One region of the Rossellomorea sp. ABR4_004 genome, then DNA from elsewhere that is predicted to be linked to it. Evidence: predicted binding sites of a transcription regulator. Region 1 holds the regulator's gene; the other holds the start of a gene.
The links. Region 1 encodes Rex, which represses fermentation and respiration genes when NADH is low (regulators of the CRP and FNR family bind a similar motif). Its sites were predicted from a motif close to TTGTGAAATATTTCACAA; they were not measured.
Positions count from the first base shown of each region.

Region 1 (7,952 bases):
TTTTAACTGGATGTCTTCTTCAAGAGCTTCCATGAGACCTTCAATTTCTTCTACTCTGCGTTTTCGTTGACGCTCAAGCTTCTTTGCCTCTTTATCAATCTTGTGTGACTGTTTTTGAGTGGTACCCTGTGATGACACTTGTTTTCCTTGTTCGATCCGCTCGAGTGCAGCCAATTCTTCCTGCTGTTGTAATTTCTCTACATAATAATCGTAATCGCCAAGGTATTCGGTCGATCCCTTTTTGGACAGTTCTACAACCTTTGTAGCAATTCGATTGATGAAATAACGGTCGTGTGATACAAAGAGAATCGTCCCAGGGTAGTCAATCAAGGCATTCTCCAGCACTTCTTTACTGTCCAGATCCAGATGGTTCGTCGGTTCATCCAGGATCAAGACATTCCCTTTTTCCATCATGAGCTTGGAAAGTGCCAAACGTGCCTTCTCTCCACCACTTAGTGTGGAAACAGGCTTTAAGACATCTTCCCCTGAGAATAAGAAGTTTCCAAGTACAGTGCGGATTTCTTTTTCCATTTTCATTGGGTATTCGTCCCACAGTTCATTTAAGACGGTCTTATTTGAAGATAGTTCGGCTTGTTCTTGATCATAATAACTAATCGAAATATTTGATCCGAATTTAAATGCTCCTTCCAGAGGTTGCAGTTTATTGACCAATGTTTTCAAAAGGGTCGATTTCCCGATACCGTTTGGACCAACAAGAGCGATACTGTCTCCCTTTTTAACAGAGAAGTCGATGTGAGATGAAATCTGTTCGTCTTGTCCATATCCGATGGTGAGGTCTTGGACGTGAAGAACATCATTTCCACTTGGGCGATCAATTTGAAAAGCAAAGTTGGCAGATTTCTCATCACCTAAAGGTCTATCCATCTTGTCCATTCGTTCCAGCTTTTTTCTGCGGCTTTGGGCCATCTTGGTCGTCGAAGCACGGGCGATATTCCGTTGAATGAAGTCTTCGAGTTTCGCGACCTCCTGTTGCTGGCGCTCGAACATCTTGAGATCCTTTTCGTAGTCTTCTGCTTTCTGTTCAAGGTATTTACTGTAGTTACCGTGGTATTTCTTGCTTCGATTCCGGGAAATCTCATACACTTGATTGACGACGCTATCCAGGAAGTACCGGTCATGGGAAACGATCAGGACGGCTCCTTCATAGCTTTGAAGGTACGTCTCAAGCCACGATAAAGTCTCAATATCAAGATGGTTGGTCGGCTCATCAAGAATAAGAATGTCAGGTTTGGTTAAAAGAAGTTTCCCAAGGGCGAGACGGGTTTTCTGGCCACCGCTCAATGTGGATATCTTTGTTTCGTAATCGAAATCTGCGAAATTCAATCCGTGAAGGACAGAGCGGATATCGGCTTCATATTGGTAACCACCGGAATCCTTGAACCTGACTTGAAGCTCATCGTATTCTTTTAATACGCGTTGATAGAGTTCGTCTTGTTCATACACCGAAGGATCGGCCATCTGCTGCTCCAATGTTCTTAATTGCTTTTCCTGTCTCTGCAATTCCTCGAAGACGGTCAGCATTTCCGACCAAATGGATAGGTCGGACTCCAAGCCGGTATTCTGAGCCAGGTACCCAATGGAAACCCCTTTTGGTTTCGTGATGTCTCCGGAATCATAGGAGAGATGACCTGCAATTATTTTTAAAAGAGTCGACTTTCCCGCTCCGTTGCGTCCGACGAGAGCCACCCGATCTCTTGTCTGTATTTCAAGCTTAATATTTGATAGGATATTATCGGCACCAAAGTTTTTCGTTAATTGATTCACTTGTAGTAGAATCATGACGTTTCACCTCTATTTCATAGTGCTAGTGTACCGTATTTGGGAGGGGGACGGCAATAAATCGACTATTAATCTTCGTACACTTAGGATAAAATATAGTGTATGATGGGTAGTAGAGTTTTAAATTCTGTATGCTTTCTATTTTGGAAGCGGTATCAGAGGTTTTGAATAGATGTGGGGGAATACAATATGAACCAGGATACAACGAAAATTCCACAGGCAACGGCTAAGCGCCTTCCGCTATATTATCGCTTTATCAAGAATCTGTACTCGTCGGGAAAGCAGAGGGTTTCATCGAAAGAATTGAGTGAAGCGGTGAAGGTTGATTCTGCCACGATACGCAGAGATTTTTCTTATTTTGGTGCGTTAGGTAAAAAGGGTTATGGATACAATGTCAATTACCTGCTATCCTTTTTTCGAAAGACATTAGATCAAGATGCCATTACGAAAGTTGTGCTGATAGGTGTAGGAAATCTCGGTACAGCGTTTCTTCATTATAATTTCATAAAAAATAATAATACTAAGATTGAAATGGCTTTTGAAGTAGATGAAAAGAAGGTTGGGACACAAATCAGCGATGTACCCGTTTTTCATTTAGATGATTTAGAAGAGGGCCTTGAAGGGCATGATATTGAAGTGGCCATTCTGACGGTTCCGGCATCATCTGCTCAAAATATCACAGACCGATTGGTTTCTTCTAATATTAAGGGGATCCTGAATTTCACTCCTGCGAGATTAACCGTGCCGGACCATATTCGCGTGCATCATATTGATCTGGCAGTGGAGCTTCAATCACTGGTATACTTCTTAAAGCATTATTCAGAGGATGACACGGAAATGTCACAAGATGGAATCATATCCGAATAGAAAATGATTCGTATATACGTTATGATAGAATGGTAAAAGAGGAGGTGTCTCATTATGTTAGGTGCAGGTAGTATCGTACTGATAACGGTTGTTGCTTTACTGATCTTTGGACCAAAGAAATTGCCTGAGTTAGGGAAAGCAGCTGGTAATACATTACGCGAATTTAAAAATGCAACAAAGGGCTTAGCAGATGATGAGGACGACAATAGTAAAAAAGCTAAGTAGGGTAGGATGAACGCCATGAGTCAAAGTCAAAGAGACATGACAGTCTATGAACATATAGGAGAATTGCAAAAACGACTCATGTTTGTAGTCGTTTTCTTCTTGTTAGCGGTAATCGTGAGCTTTTTTCTTGCGGAGCCGCTGATTCGATATTTGCAGCACGCGGATGAAGCGAAAGAATTGACGATGAACGCCTTTCGGATTACAGACCCTCTCAAAATCTATATGGAAATGATCATGTTTATTGCAATCATCATGACATCACCCATCATTTTATTTCAAGTATGGTCGTTCGTAAGTCCAGGCTTATATGAGAAAGAGAGGAAGGTAACGCTTAGTTACATACCGATTTCTGTCATTCTTTTCTTAGGTGGATTGTCATTTTCATATTTTATCTTGTTTCCATATGTTGTGAAATTCATGATGGGTTTATCTACCAATCTGAATATCCAGCAAGTGATTGGAATTAATGAATACTTTCATTTCCTGTTTCAAATAACCATTCCATTTGGGTTTCTATTTCAACTGCCGGTTATTATGCTGTTTCTGACACGCCTGGGGATTATTACCCCTATGCTGCTTGCGCAAATGAGAAAAGTGGCGTACTTCATATTGTTAGTCGTCGCGGCTTTTATTACACCGCCGGACATCGTCTCCCATTTAATGGTAACTGTTCCTTTGCTTCTTCTTTATGAAATCAGTATTTGGATTTCTAAAATTGGATATAAAAAGGTGTTAGAAGCAGAACAAAAGCTTGAAATGGAACAGTTCGAGGATATAAATAAGGATTGATCAAATGATCAATCCTTATTTTTTATTCTCTATTTTCTTTTTGATTTTGAAATGCAGCAGCACCATCCGCAACCCGGACCCAAAATCAAGGGTTGCCAGAAAAACGAGCATATAAGTGAAAAATCCCCAACCATCATCCTGTACATTTTGCACAGCAAAGTATGTGAAGAGCACACCGAGAAGGAGATAGATCACGCCTGAGAATAATGGTGATCTCCTCATAGAAATAATCCTCCAATAAATCCTTGTATTTGTTCAGCTTCGTTGATCATCTTTTCAATTTCATCCTTATAGATAGATTGCATTAGAACGACCGTTGTATTCATGGCAACATGGGCAAATATTGGAACCAGGATCCGCTTCGTTTTGACATAAAGAAACGCAAACGTAAAGCCCATAGCAGAGTACAAGATCACATGCTCAGGCTCAAAATGAGCAAGGGCAAAGATAACAGAGCTGATTAATGCGGCGAAGAAGAAATTCATCTTCTCATAAAGAACACCGAAGATAATCTTTCTGAATACAATCTCTTCCAGTATAGGTCCGATGATTGCAGCGACCATCATTGAAAGAGGTACCCTTTCAATAATACTGATAATCATCTGAGTGTTTTCAGATCCCATCTCGATTCCCAGCGCATACTCGACTTGTATGGCGACGGATTGAGCAATGAACGCCATAAAGATTCCGACTACAGCCCATACAATGGACCCCCCTGCTTTCATGGGAGAGGTTCGTTCGAGTCCTGTACTTGTTTCACTCTTCCTTAGAATGCTCCACACAACGAGCAGGGTTAAGGTAAAGCTGATCACGAGCCAGTATCCCGGAACAACATTCCTAACTGTATCTTCGGGCTGACCTAGGACATCCACACCAATTTTAAATAGTAAAGGTATGCCTACAACGCTTGAAAGCTGCATGACAATATAGGTAATTAAGATATATCCGAAATGTTTTTTCAACGTATGATCTCCTTTAGCACCTGTTAGATGAGGAACAACTTCATTCCATCTTGAACTCACTCTTGTACAATTCTACTAAGAAAAGAGGAACTGTTCAAATCTGAGGGTTTTGTAAGAATTGTCACACTTCAATCGCCTTAAGTAATAAAGCCATATGAGAAGGCATAGTATAGGAGGGTGTGAAAAAAAGAGAAATATGACGAAAAAAATTTTAAGCAGGACTCTTGCAAAATGAAAACGAATTAATTAATATAATAGTTGTGTTAGCACTCACAACAAGCGAGTGCTAATAAATATCATTTACATAATTTCAAGGAGGTTGTTTCACTTGTTAAAACCACTAGGTGATCGCGTCGTTATCGAGCTAGTTGAGTCAGAAGAAAAAACAGCAAGCGGTATTGTGCTACCGGATTCCGCAAAGGAAAAGCCACAAGAAGGTAAAGTGATGGCTGTAGGTACTGGTCGCATTCTTGACAACGGTGAGCGCGTTGCTCTTGAGGTAGCTGTCGGCGATCGAATCATTTTCTCTAAATACGCTGGTACAGAAGTGAAATACCAAGGCACAGAATACCTGATCCTTCGTGATAGCGATATTCTGGCTGTAGTTGGCGAATAATCAAACTTCGTATATAAACAATACTTTATTTAAATAAGAGGAGGACTTTAACAATGGCTAAAGATATTAAATTCAGCGAAGAAGCACGCCGTTCCATGCTTCGCGGTGTCGATCAATTAGCAAATGCAGTAAAAGTAACTCTTGGACCAAAAGGACGTAACGTGGTACTTGAGAAAAAATTCGGTTCACCACTTATTACAAATGATGGTGTAACAATTGCGAAAGAAATCGAACTGGAAGATGCATTCGAAAACATGGGTGCAAAACTGGTTGCTGAAGTAGCAAGCAAAACAAATGAAATCGCCGGTGACGGTACAACGACTGCAACGGTCCTTGCTCAAGCGATGATCCGTGAAGGTCTTAAAAACGTAACAGCCGGTGCTAACCCTGTTGGCGTTCGTAAAGGGATCGAAAAAGCGGTTCAAGCTGCCATCGAAGAATTAAAAGTGATCTCTAAGCCGATCGAAGGTAAAGATTCCATCGCTCAAGTTGCGGCAATCTCAGCTGCTGACGAAGAAGTGGGTCAACTGATTGCAGAAGCAATGGAGCGCGTTGGTAACGACGGCGTTATCACAATCGAAGAATCTAAAGGTTTCACTACTGAACTTGATGTAGTAGAAGGAATGCAGTTCGACCGTGGATATGCATCTCCATACATGGTCACTGATTCTGATAAAATGGAAGCTGTTCTTGAAAATCCATACATCTTAATCACTGACAAGAAAATCGGCAACATCCAGGAAGTACTTCCTGTTCTTGAGCAAGTCGTACAACAAGGTAAACCACTATTAATGGTAGCGGAAGATGTTGAAGGTGAAGCTCTTGCAACGCTTGTTGTGAACAAACTTCGCGGTACATTCAACGCGGTTGCTGTTAAAGCACCTGGCTTCGGTGACCGTCGTAAAGCAATGCTTGAAGATTTAGCGGTTCTTACTGGTGGAGAAGTGATCACAGAAGATCTTGGATTGGATCTTAAATCTGCGAACATCACTCAACTAGGCCGCGCTGCGAAAGTAGTCGTAACGAAAGAAAACACGACTGTCGTAGAAGGTTCTGGAGATCCTGAAAAAATCGCAGCTCGCGTAAACCAAATCCGTGCTCAATTAGAAGAGTCAACTTCTGAATTCGACAAGGAAAAATTACAAGAGCGTCTTGCTAAGCTTGCAGGTGGAGTAGCAGTCGTGAAAGTCGGAGCTGCAACTGAAACTGAGCTTAAAGAGCGTAAACTTCGTATCGAAGACGCATTGAACTCTACTCGTGCAGCAGTAGAAGAAGGTATCGTGTCCGGTGGTGGTACTGCCCTTGTGAACGTATACAACAAAGTAGCATCTATCGAAGCGGATGCAGATGTTGCAACAGGTATCAACATCGTGCTGCGTGCTCTTGAAGAGCCGATCCGTCAAATTGCTCACAACGCTGGATTAGAAGGTTCTATCATCGTAGAACGTCTGAAGAAGGAAGACGTAGGTGTCGGTTTCAACGCAGCTACTGGTGAGTGGGTAAACATGATCGAAAAAGGTATCGTAGATCCAACAAAAGTAACTCGTTCTGCACTTCAAAACGCAGCGTCTGTCGCAGCAATGTTCCTGACTACTGAAGCAGTAGTTGCTGACATTCCTGAAGAAGGCGGCGGCATGCCGGATATGAGCGGCATGGGCGGCATGGGCGGCATGGGCGGCATGATGTAATAACGCCCCCGAACCCTTGATACGAGTGGGTTTTTGAGTAAGATGAGAGTGGTTTGCTAACATCTTACTAACATTGAGGTAAATTAACGGAGGCTTCTCATGAGTTCAGTGAACTTTTGGGAAGCTTCTTTTTTCATTTCAAGCTGCCTTCACCAATTCTCGATGTACCTCTTGTTGCATCATAGAGTTCAAGTTCCGTTATATCAAATACTCTCCTGGAATCAGAGTTGGCGAGTTAGTTGGTCTCAAGAGGAAGGATATAGAATTTACCAACTACTCCAAAAGAATTACAAAGACGCATTACAATCCCAATAAATACCTTGGAGTATCAATTAGTCCAAAAACACAAGTCAAGGCAATAAATAATTGTAGATGAAGAAGTGATTTAAGCTTTGGTCTGGCTTCCTTGAAATACTCTGATAGGAGTTTCTTATTAGGTGTAGTTTTAAATTTGTTTCTAGGTTATCATTACTTTAAAAAAGGTGTTTTTTTAAAAAAGAACATACATATTTCAATTGGCGGGCTGAAGAGAGGGGATTACCATGCTAGAGGGGAAAATCATTAAATTCTATCGTGAACATCAGAACATGATGCAGAAGGATTTAGGAATTGGGATTTGTTCGAGTACACATATAAGTAAAATTGAACGAGGATTAACAGAAGTCTCCAAGGGAACTATAGATTTGCTGTCACAGAGGCTTGGTATTGATATGGATACAGAAATTGAAACTTACATTGGAATAGACTCCCTTTTAAAAAAATGGCATGAATCGATCATTTTAAAGCTGAACACAAAGGCTGAGAATATAAAGAATCAATTAGAAGCTATTTCTCTGTTGAAAATGCCGGATATTTATCGGTCCTATACACTCGTACTCACAAGATATTATTTATTTAAAGGGCAGGAACATCAAGCTAAATCTCTAATTGCTGAAATGGACAAATGGTCTGATCTTTCTCTATATGAAAAAAGCATGCTTTTTCATATAAAAGGGATCAATGCAT
Region 1 covers NZ_JBSWVM010000004.1:138,383-146,334, reverse strand. Annotated here, with positions in the region: gene ACXAF2_RS20730 (ABC-F family ATP-binding cassette domain-containing protein) at 1-1,800, opposite strand, end outside; gene ACXAF2_RS20725 (redox-sensing transcriptional repressor Rex) at 1,990-2,667, shown strand; gene ACXAF2_RS20720 (twin-arginine translocase TatA/TatE family subunit) at 2,722-2,892, shown strand; gene tatC (twin-arginine translocase subunit TatC) at 2,908-3,681, shown strand; gene ACXAF2_RS20710 (YdiK family protein) at 3,697-3,903, opposite strand; gene ACXAF2_RS20705 (lysostaphin resistance A-like protein) at 3,900-4,643, opposite strand; gene groES (co-chaperone GroES) at 4,972-5,259, shown strand; gene groL (chaperonin GroEL) at 5,313-6,947, shown strand; gene ACXAF2_RS20690 (helix-turn-helix domain-containing protein) at 7,490-7,952, shown strand, end outside.

Region 2 (7,952 bases), on a different contig from region 1:
TCTTTCATTGGATTAAGGAAAATGGGTATGAAAAAGACTACTCCAGACTGAGTGTCGAGAAGTATCTATCTCAGGATAGAGAGATCAACGAAACGGAAGATAAGCGGAAATTAGAGTTGTTTGTTCCAATTAAAGAGAAATAGAAAAGAGGCTGCCCGAGGCAGCCTCTTTTCTATTAGTATACATTTAGTTATTTCGTTCCTGCCCAAGCCGCCTCCGCTTTTCGCGATGTCCAGCTCCAGGTCTTAGAGGCTCGAGGTCATAAGCCAAGTAACCCAAAAAGGCAAAGAGAGCCTTTCCGGGTTACTCGTCTTATGCTTGTCGCCCCAGGGCGAGCCGCCTCCGCTTTTCGCGATGTCCAGCTCCAGGGCTTAGAGGCTCGAGGTCATAAGTCAGCCCCACCAAAAAGGCAAAGAGCGCCTTTCCGGTGGGGCCGCCTTATGCTTGTCGCCTCTGGGCAAAGCCCTTCCGCTTTTCGCGATGTCCAGCTCCAGGGCTTAGAGGCTCGAGGTCATAAGTCAGCCCCACCAAAAAGGCAAAGAGCGCCTTTCCGGTGGGGCCGCCTTATGCTTGTCGCCTCTGGGCAAAGCCCTTCCGCTTTTCGCGATGTCCAGCTCCAGGGCTTAGAGGCTCGAGGTCATAAGCCAAGTAACCCAAAAAGGCAAAGAGCGCCTTTTTGGGTTACTCGTCTTATGCTTGTCGCCCCAGGGCGAGCCGCCTCCGCTTTTCTATTTACCACAAACGATATCCCTTAGATGCAGGAGGAGCATTTTGAATCATGTCTATGAATGGAACGGTATAGGCAACGAGAATGAGAGCTGCTAAGATGGTTAACCAAATCCTCCAGTTTTCAAGAGCCATTGGTGTTTTCTCAGCGGCTTCAGCTTTTTCACCGACCGGGAATTCTTCCTCTCCTTTAGGTGCGAAGAATGCCAGATTGATAAAGATGTATAGAACCAGAATGATACCTATAAAAAGGATCGTCCCCCCGATGGCTTGTGCGATTTGATATGGAATCCATTCAAGGGCTTGCGGTGCGTCCCCATAAGTTGAAAAGGAGGATCTTCTTGGGGCTCCGAGTAAGCCGGCAGCATGCATGGCACCTGACATGATGCCCATTCCTGCAGACCACACAATGGCTTGCACGATCGCCAGCTTATTCATTGCTTTCGTCAAGACGCGTCCTGTTAAATGAGGTACGAGCCAATAGGCAATACCGAAAAACGTTAACACAACAGAGGTAGCCAAGGTTAAGTGAAAGTGACCGGTCACCCAGATGGTGTTATGAACAACCTGGTTCATCTGGTTCGATGCATTGATTAATCCACCTGCTCCTGCAGGGATAAAGGCAACCATGCCGATAAATGGCACTGTAAAGCGTGCATCTCCCCATGGTAACTTTTTAAACCATCCAAACAATCCGGTTGCTCCTTTTGATCTGCCGTACATTTCAAAGGTTGCGAACAGAGAAAATGCAGTCATCAAGGAAGGGATGACAACCATAAAGGTAAGAACAACCTGTAAAAACTTCCAATACGCGTCGATTCCCGGTTCCACTAATTGGTGATGAAAACCAACCGGGATAGAGAATAGGAGGAACAATATAAAGGAAAGTCTGGCTAACGAATCTGAAAATATTTTTCCGCCAATGATTTTTGGAATGATGACATACCATGCCATATAGGCAGGCAGCAGCCAAAAATATACAAGGGGATGACCGAAATACCAGAATAATGTTCTGCTAACAAGTACATCTACCCGATCAACGAGACCAAGAGACCAAGGAAGTAGCTGGAATAAAACGGTTCCAGCCACACCAATGGTGGCGACAATCCATAAGACGGTATTGATGATGGCCATGAATGTTAACAGAGGGCTTGGTTGTCCAGGGTTTTCTTTTCGCCAGCTTACATATTTGATGATCATGCCGGCTCCGCCCAACCAGCTTCCAACAACGACGAAGGTCAACCCTAAGTAGAATATCCAGTGGGCCTGCAAAGGAGCATAGAAAGTGTAAAGTACAGTTGCTTCATTTAATAGAATCATAACAGCGGCCATGATTGTGCCGATAAGCATAACCCAGAAGCCTAACCAGCCAAACAAGCGGGATTTCCCGGAATAGGTGCCGGAAGTTCGCGAAATGGCAGCATGCTGGAATCCTAAGATGAAGAAAGTGGTCAATACTAATCCCAGTAATACACCGTGAACCGTTAACACCTGATAATAGCCGATCCCTGCAGGCAATGTGAACTTTCCTGACCTTACCAGCACTTGTAATAATCCTGCTAATCCTCCTAGAACCAAGGCAATAAATCCTACATAAATATGTGCCATCGCCAATGTAGCATCTCTTTTATCAATCCTTACAAATTGTTTCATTTTAGTCCACCACCTTAATCATAGATTTCATTGTGTGATGACCTACACCACAATATTCATTACAGACAACGAGAAATTCCCCTGACTTATCAAGGGTTGTAGTATATTCACTAACAAACCCTGGTTCAAGCATCATATTAATATTTGTTCCTGCAACTTCAAATCCGTGAACTACATCTTTTGTTGTGGCGATGACCTTAAGAGTAGATCCTTTTGGTATTTCGATTTCCCCGGGCGTGTAAAGAAAGGCAGATGCGACAAACACTAATTCGTAATCCCAAGCCTTTCCCTCTACTTTCTTCAACCCCGGCTCGTTAAAAGGCGAGGTTTTATCCACTTGCTCGGGATTGACGTATGCCTTCGCGCTTGGAGGTTGATGTCCTTGGTGAAAAGCACTGATGCCTAAAATAATTAAAAATAAAATAAGAGCCCCTGTTCCTAACGTTAACCACCATTTTTCATAACGATGCATGTGCATGTATACCACTCCTTCAGTATTAAAAACGATTTAAAAATAGGATGAATACCCCTAGCCATGTAAGCACTAAAAATCCGCCTAAAAACAGGACGGAAGTAAAAGTGCCTTTTAAAGAAGTAGACTCTTCGACCTTAACCTCTGTTTTTTGATGAAATTCCGGTTTCGGCATATATCTCATTCCTTCCATTCATTGGATGATTGATTTTGTTATCACTATCATAAAGGTGTAAACCGCTATGAATCTGTGATAAATGTCACAGGTTACTTGAAATATTGTGAAAAAAATGTGAAGTCATGAAGGGATTGGCCCCTCAACTGGTTCACATCTGTCAAGAATGTGCATAGAGTGTATGAGTGGGCAATTTATGGGAGGCTATTCGATGGAAAAATATTATTGTAAACAATGCTGTCAGATATATTCTGAGAAAACGGTTTGTCCTCAATGTCACATTGATGTCGAGGGGAAAATCAATATTCATGTTCAAAATGGACAAGGAAATAAGAAAAACGGTTAAAGTTTTATCAATAAAAGGACTGTGTTAATATATAGAAGATTCAAATAATGGGTAAGGTGGTGTGAGGATGTATTTACCTTCATTTTCATTAAACGATAAATTGGCAGTGGTCACCGGGGCAGGCCGTGGAATTGGACGAGCTCTCAGTATTGGTTTAGCAGAAGCAGGAGCGGATGTTGTCCTGCTATCTAGAACGCGGAATGATTTAGAAGATGTGGCAAGTGAAATAGATAAGCTGGGTAGAAAATCATATATCATCCCTACAGATATAACATCAAGGGAAGAAATTCGAAAAGCGATTGCTTACATAGAAGATCAAAAACGTTCCATTGATATTCTGATTAATAACGCAGGAATGAATATCCGTTCAACTGCCCTTGAGGTTACGGATCAAGAGTGGCAAACCATCATGGATACAAATTTAAAATCCGCTTTTATGATGAGTCAGGAAACAGGTAAACATATGAAGGAAAAGAAGCAGGGGAAAATCATTAACATAGCGTCTGTTGCTGGTCATGTTGCCTTACGTACGGGGGTTGTGTATGCTTCGACGAAAGCAGCCATGATTCAAATGACGAAGGTTTTAGCCATGGAATGGGGAAAATACAATATCAATGTGAATAGTATCGGGCCTTGGTATTTTAAAACACCATTAACGGCAGAATTATTGCAAAATGAAGAATATGTAAATGATATTTTGGCCGTAACACCTTTAAAAAGAATCGGTGAACTGGAAGAACTTGTGGGACCGGCTGTTTTCCTATCCTCGGATGCTTCGAATTATGTAACCGGTCAAACCATTTATGTAGATGGCGGCATGACGATTCAAGGTTTCTAAACATTAAAAGGCTAACCAACATACTTGAGGTTAGCCTTTTATCTATTTCAGGGCAATTATTCAATCATTAGAATCACTAAGAAATGTCCCACATTCTCAATGACTATGGGCAGCTTTAGGGCTTTTTCGAACCCGTACATTTTTGATTGACCAACAATGACGGTAGGGGGAGTGATGTCCAGGGTATGGCCGGCTTGAGCTAATAGAGTTGCAAGGTTGCCTGCAATCATATTTCCTAATTCACCTGCAAAAGATTCAAGCATTTCTCCTTCTAATGGCATACCGAACATTGAAGCCCCCAGGGAACGAAAGCACTCTTCTTCACCATCTAGAATCATTCGGCCCCTTACATCCCCGGTAATTCCAATGAGTACACCGATTTTATGCTGACTAAAGGGCTCAGTCAATAACGAGGGCTGTAAAACGTCAATGTATAAGGGGATCACCCCTTTAATGGCTTCAATTGAACTATTTAAAATATCTGTTACACTTCTCGTTAAAATCATGTCGTATCCTCCGCTATTTTGTCACTGTAATCATACCATAATACCCGGTACTAAAGATGTGTAATTTAGTATTATTTTCATAATAATGAACTTTTTGGAGGATTTAATCACTCCTTTTGTAAAAGAAGAGGAATCCAATACATGATTTTTGAGTGGATGGAAAAGCTATCCTTACATGGAAGTGTAAGGAGTGATTTGATTATGCCCAAAATTCTCTCAGTCGAAACCGAGATTCCCCCTGTGAAAATTACGCAAAAAGAAGCGGCAGAATTTGCGAAACAGTTGTTTTCCAAAAATTTTAAAGATATCGGACGTCTTCTCTCCGTGTTTGAAAATGGTGAAATAGACAGCCGTTATTTCGTAAAAGATATCGACTGGTTCTCAGAAGAGCATACCTTTCAAGAAAAAAATGATGAATTCATTCATCATGCAGTTGAATTAGGCAGCAAAGTTGTTAAGAAGAGCTTATCCCGACATCAACTTACATTAGAAAATATTGATGCGATTATTACGATATCAACCTCAGGGATAGCGACACCAAGTCTCGAAGCGAGAATCATGAATCATCTGCCATTCTCACCTCATGTAAAACGAATACCAATTTGGGGATTGGGGTGTGCAGGTGGAGCGAGTGGATTGTCACGTGCCTATGAATACTGTTTAGCATTTCCTAAAGCGAATGTCCTCGTCCTTTCCATTGAACTTTGTTCTCTCACCTTTCAGCATGGAGATCGGTCAAAGAGCAATCTGATTGGTACATCGTTATTTGCGGATGGGGTGGCTTGTGCCGTTATATGTGGTGATGATAGTCCAGTGCTTAAAGGCATTTCGCATCCTTTGCCAACCATATTTGCCACTCAGTCGACACTGCTCCGGGATTCCCTTGATGTGATGGGGTGGGAAGTAAAGAATAATGGACTGTATGTGGTGTTTTCAAAGGATATTCCAACACTTGTAAGGAACTGGCTCCGTCCGAATGTGGAGGGATTCATCAACGATAATGGTCTTAGGCTTGAAGACATTAACCATTTTGTAGCTCATCCCGGCGGCAGGAAAGTAATTGAAGCCTATCAGGAAGCTTTAGGGATTGATGAAAGTATGACCTCTGAATCTATGAAGGTATTGAAGGAATATGGGAATATGTCTTCTGTAACCATCTTGTATGTGCTGAAGGAATTTATGAATAAAGGCTGTGAGCGTGGAGATATAGGGTTAGGTACCGCTTTAGGACCTGGATTTAGTTCAGAGCTGCTTTTGATGAGGTGGGAATGATGCTCTATTTCATTCTGTTTTTTTTCGTACTGATGATTCAAAGGTTTGTGGAGCTATTCATTGCCAAGTCAAATGAAAAGTGGATGAAGGATCAGGGAGCTAAAGAATATGGAGAGTCCCATTATAAAATGATGGTTGCCATCCATATAGCGTTTTTTGTTTCTTTATTAATAGAAGGAGGGATCTTTCATAAAGGAGTTAATGCCTATTGGCCGCTCCTGTTGACTGGTTTTATCCTAACCCAGCTGGGAAGAATATGGGTGATTTCTTCCCTCGGGAAGTATTGGAATACGAAGATCATTGTGCTTCCGAACGCTGAAGTGGTCGCGAAAGGTCCTTATAAATATTTGAAACATCCTAATTATTTTATCGTTACATTGGAATTCTTAGTTGTGCCATTGCTCTTTAATGCTTATTGGACACTTTTTATCTTTGCACTATTGAATCAATTCATTCTCTCTATCAGGATTCCATTGGAGGAAAAAGCCCTCCGGATTGAAACCGATTACGAAAGGATTCATCTCCATACAAAAGGCTGGATTCCCCTATTCAAAAAAGAAAAATAATTTTCTTATTGAAAATGATTATCGTTTTTGATAAGATTCTAATTGAAGATGAAAATTATTCTCATTTATATATTAACAAAAGGGTGGGGACTAATATGGTATGGTTTCTGATCGTATTTACTGTAATAGTGTATGGCTTCATGATGAAGTATGTTTTATCAAATGTGATGAAGGATTCAGCAAATAAAAAGAAAATATCTTCATACCAGAAAAACTCAAAAACTTTTGTTCATTCAAACCTGATTGCAACCGACACAACGCGATAGATACATAGCCTTCTTCTCCGGAAGAGGGCTTTTTTGTTTTTTCACTCAATACAACATCTGCATATACTGATACCGTTATCATTATTTCCTTTGCTTGATATGATTTCATAGAGAAATTGAGATAAATACGATAAAATAAAACCGTTACCATTTTTCTGAAAACAGAAAGGAACTAGTATAATGAGTCAGATAAAGCATAAAAGTACACAATTACATAATACATTGCAACAACTTACAGCCTACCACGATCGGTTCCTTCAATCCGGAGACGACGAGCGGGCTGCAAAGGTAGAAAGATTAGCGGAGAAATTACACAACCATGAATTGATTCTAGCCTTTTGCGGCCATTTCTCTGCAGGGAAGTCAACGATGATCAATTACTTAATGGGAGAAGAAATCCTCCCGTCTAGTCCAATCCCTACCAGTGCAAATTTAGTAAAGGTGCACCATGCACCAACGGATTTCGCAAAAATTCATTATCATCATTCCCAAAACCTATACTTTCAGGCACCGTATGAGTTTGCCACCATTAAGGACTTTTGCAAAAACGGTGAGGAAGTATACTCTGTTGAAATAGGTCGTAGCAAAAGTGAGATGCCGGAGGGTGTCTCTATTTTAGATACACCGGGTGTAGACAGTACGGATGATGCCCACAGACTATCAACGGAATCGGCCATCCACCTCGCCGACGCCGTCTTTTATGTGATGGATTATAACCATGTTCAATCTCAGGTGAACTTCGAGTTCACAAAGGAAATGATCCGTCATGGAGTCAAGCTGTATCTCATTGTAAATCAGATTGATAAGCACCAGGAGGAAGAATTGTCATTCAGCGACTTTAAAGAAAGTGTAGAGAATTCCTTTGCATCTTGGGGTGTTGTACCCAATGGGATGTTTTTTACAAGTCTAAAAGCCCCACATCATCCTCATAATGATCTTGAGAAATTAGAATCATTGATTGAAGAGCAGGTGAAGAAGAAAAGTGAACTGATTGAAGCTTCTGCAGAATCGGCCATCTCCCAATTGAGGTCTGAGCATGAAAAGTGGTATGAGGAAGAACTCGGAAAAATCGAGGAAAAAGGAAGAAACATCTTGACACCTGAAGAATGGAATGACAAAGACTCCCTTCTTC
Region 2 covers NZ_JBSWVM010000001.1:443,352-451,303, reverse strand. Annotated here, with positions in the region: gene ACXAF2_RS02530 (GyrI-like domain-containing protein) at 1-143, shown strand, start outside; gene ACXAF2_RS02525 (b(o/a)3-type cytochrome-c oxidase subunit 1) at 733-2,379, opposite strand; gene ACXAF2_RS02520 (cytochrome c oxidase subunit II) at 2,381-2,857, opposite strand; gene ACXAF2_RS02515 (hypothetical protein) at 3,238-3,372, shown strand; gene ACXAF2_RS02510 (SDR family NAD(P)-dependent oxidoreductase) at 3,440-4,210, shown strand; gene ACXAF2_RS02505 (chemotaxis protein CheX) at 4,267-4,716, opposite strand; gene ACXAF2_RS02500 (type III polyketide synthase) at 4,918-5,988, shown strand; gene ACXAF2_RS02495 (isoprenylcysteine carboxyl methyltransferase family protein) at 5,988-6,554, shown strand; gene ACXAF2_RS02490 (dynamin family protein) at 7,001-7,952, shown strand, end outside.
Region 2: ACXAF2_RS02520 (cytochrome c oxidase subunit II) is a predicted target of Rex. The motif match lies at 3,100-3,117, and genes of this name have one in related genera.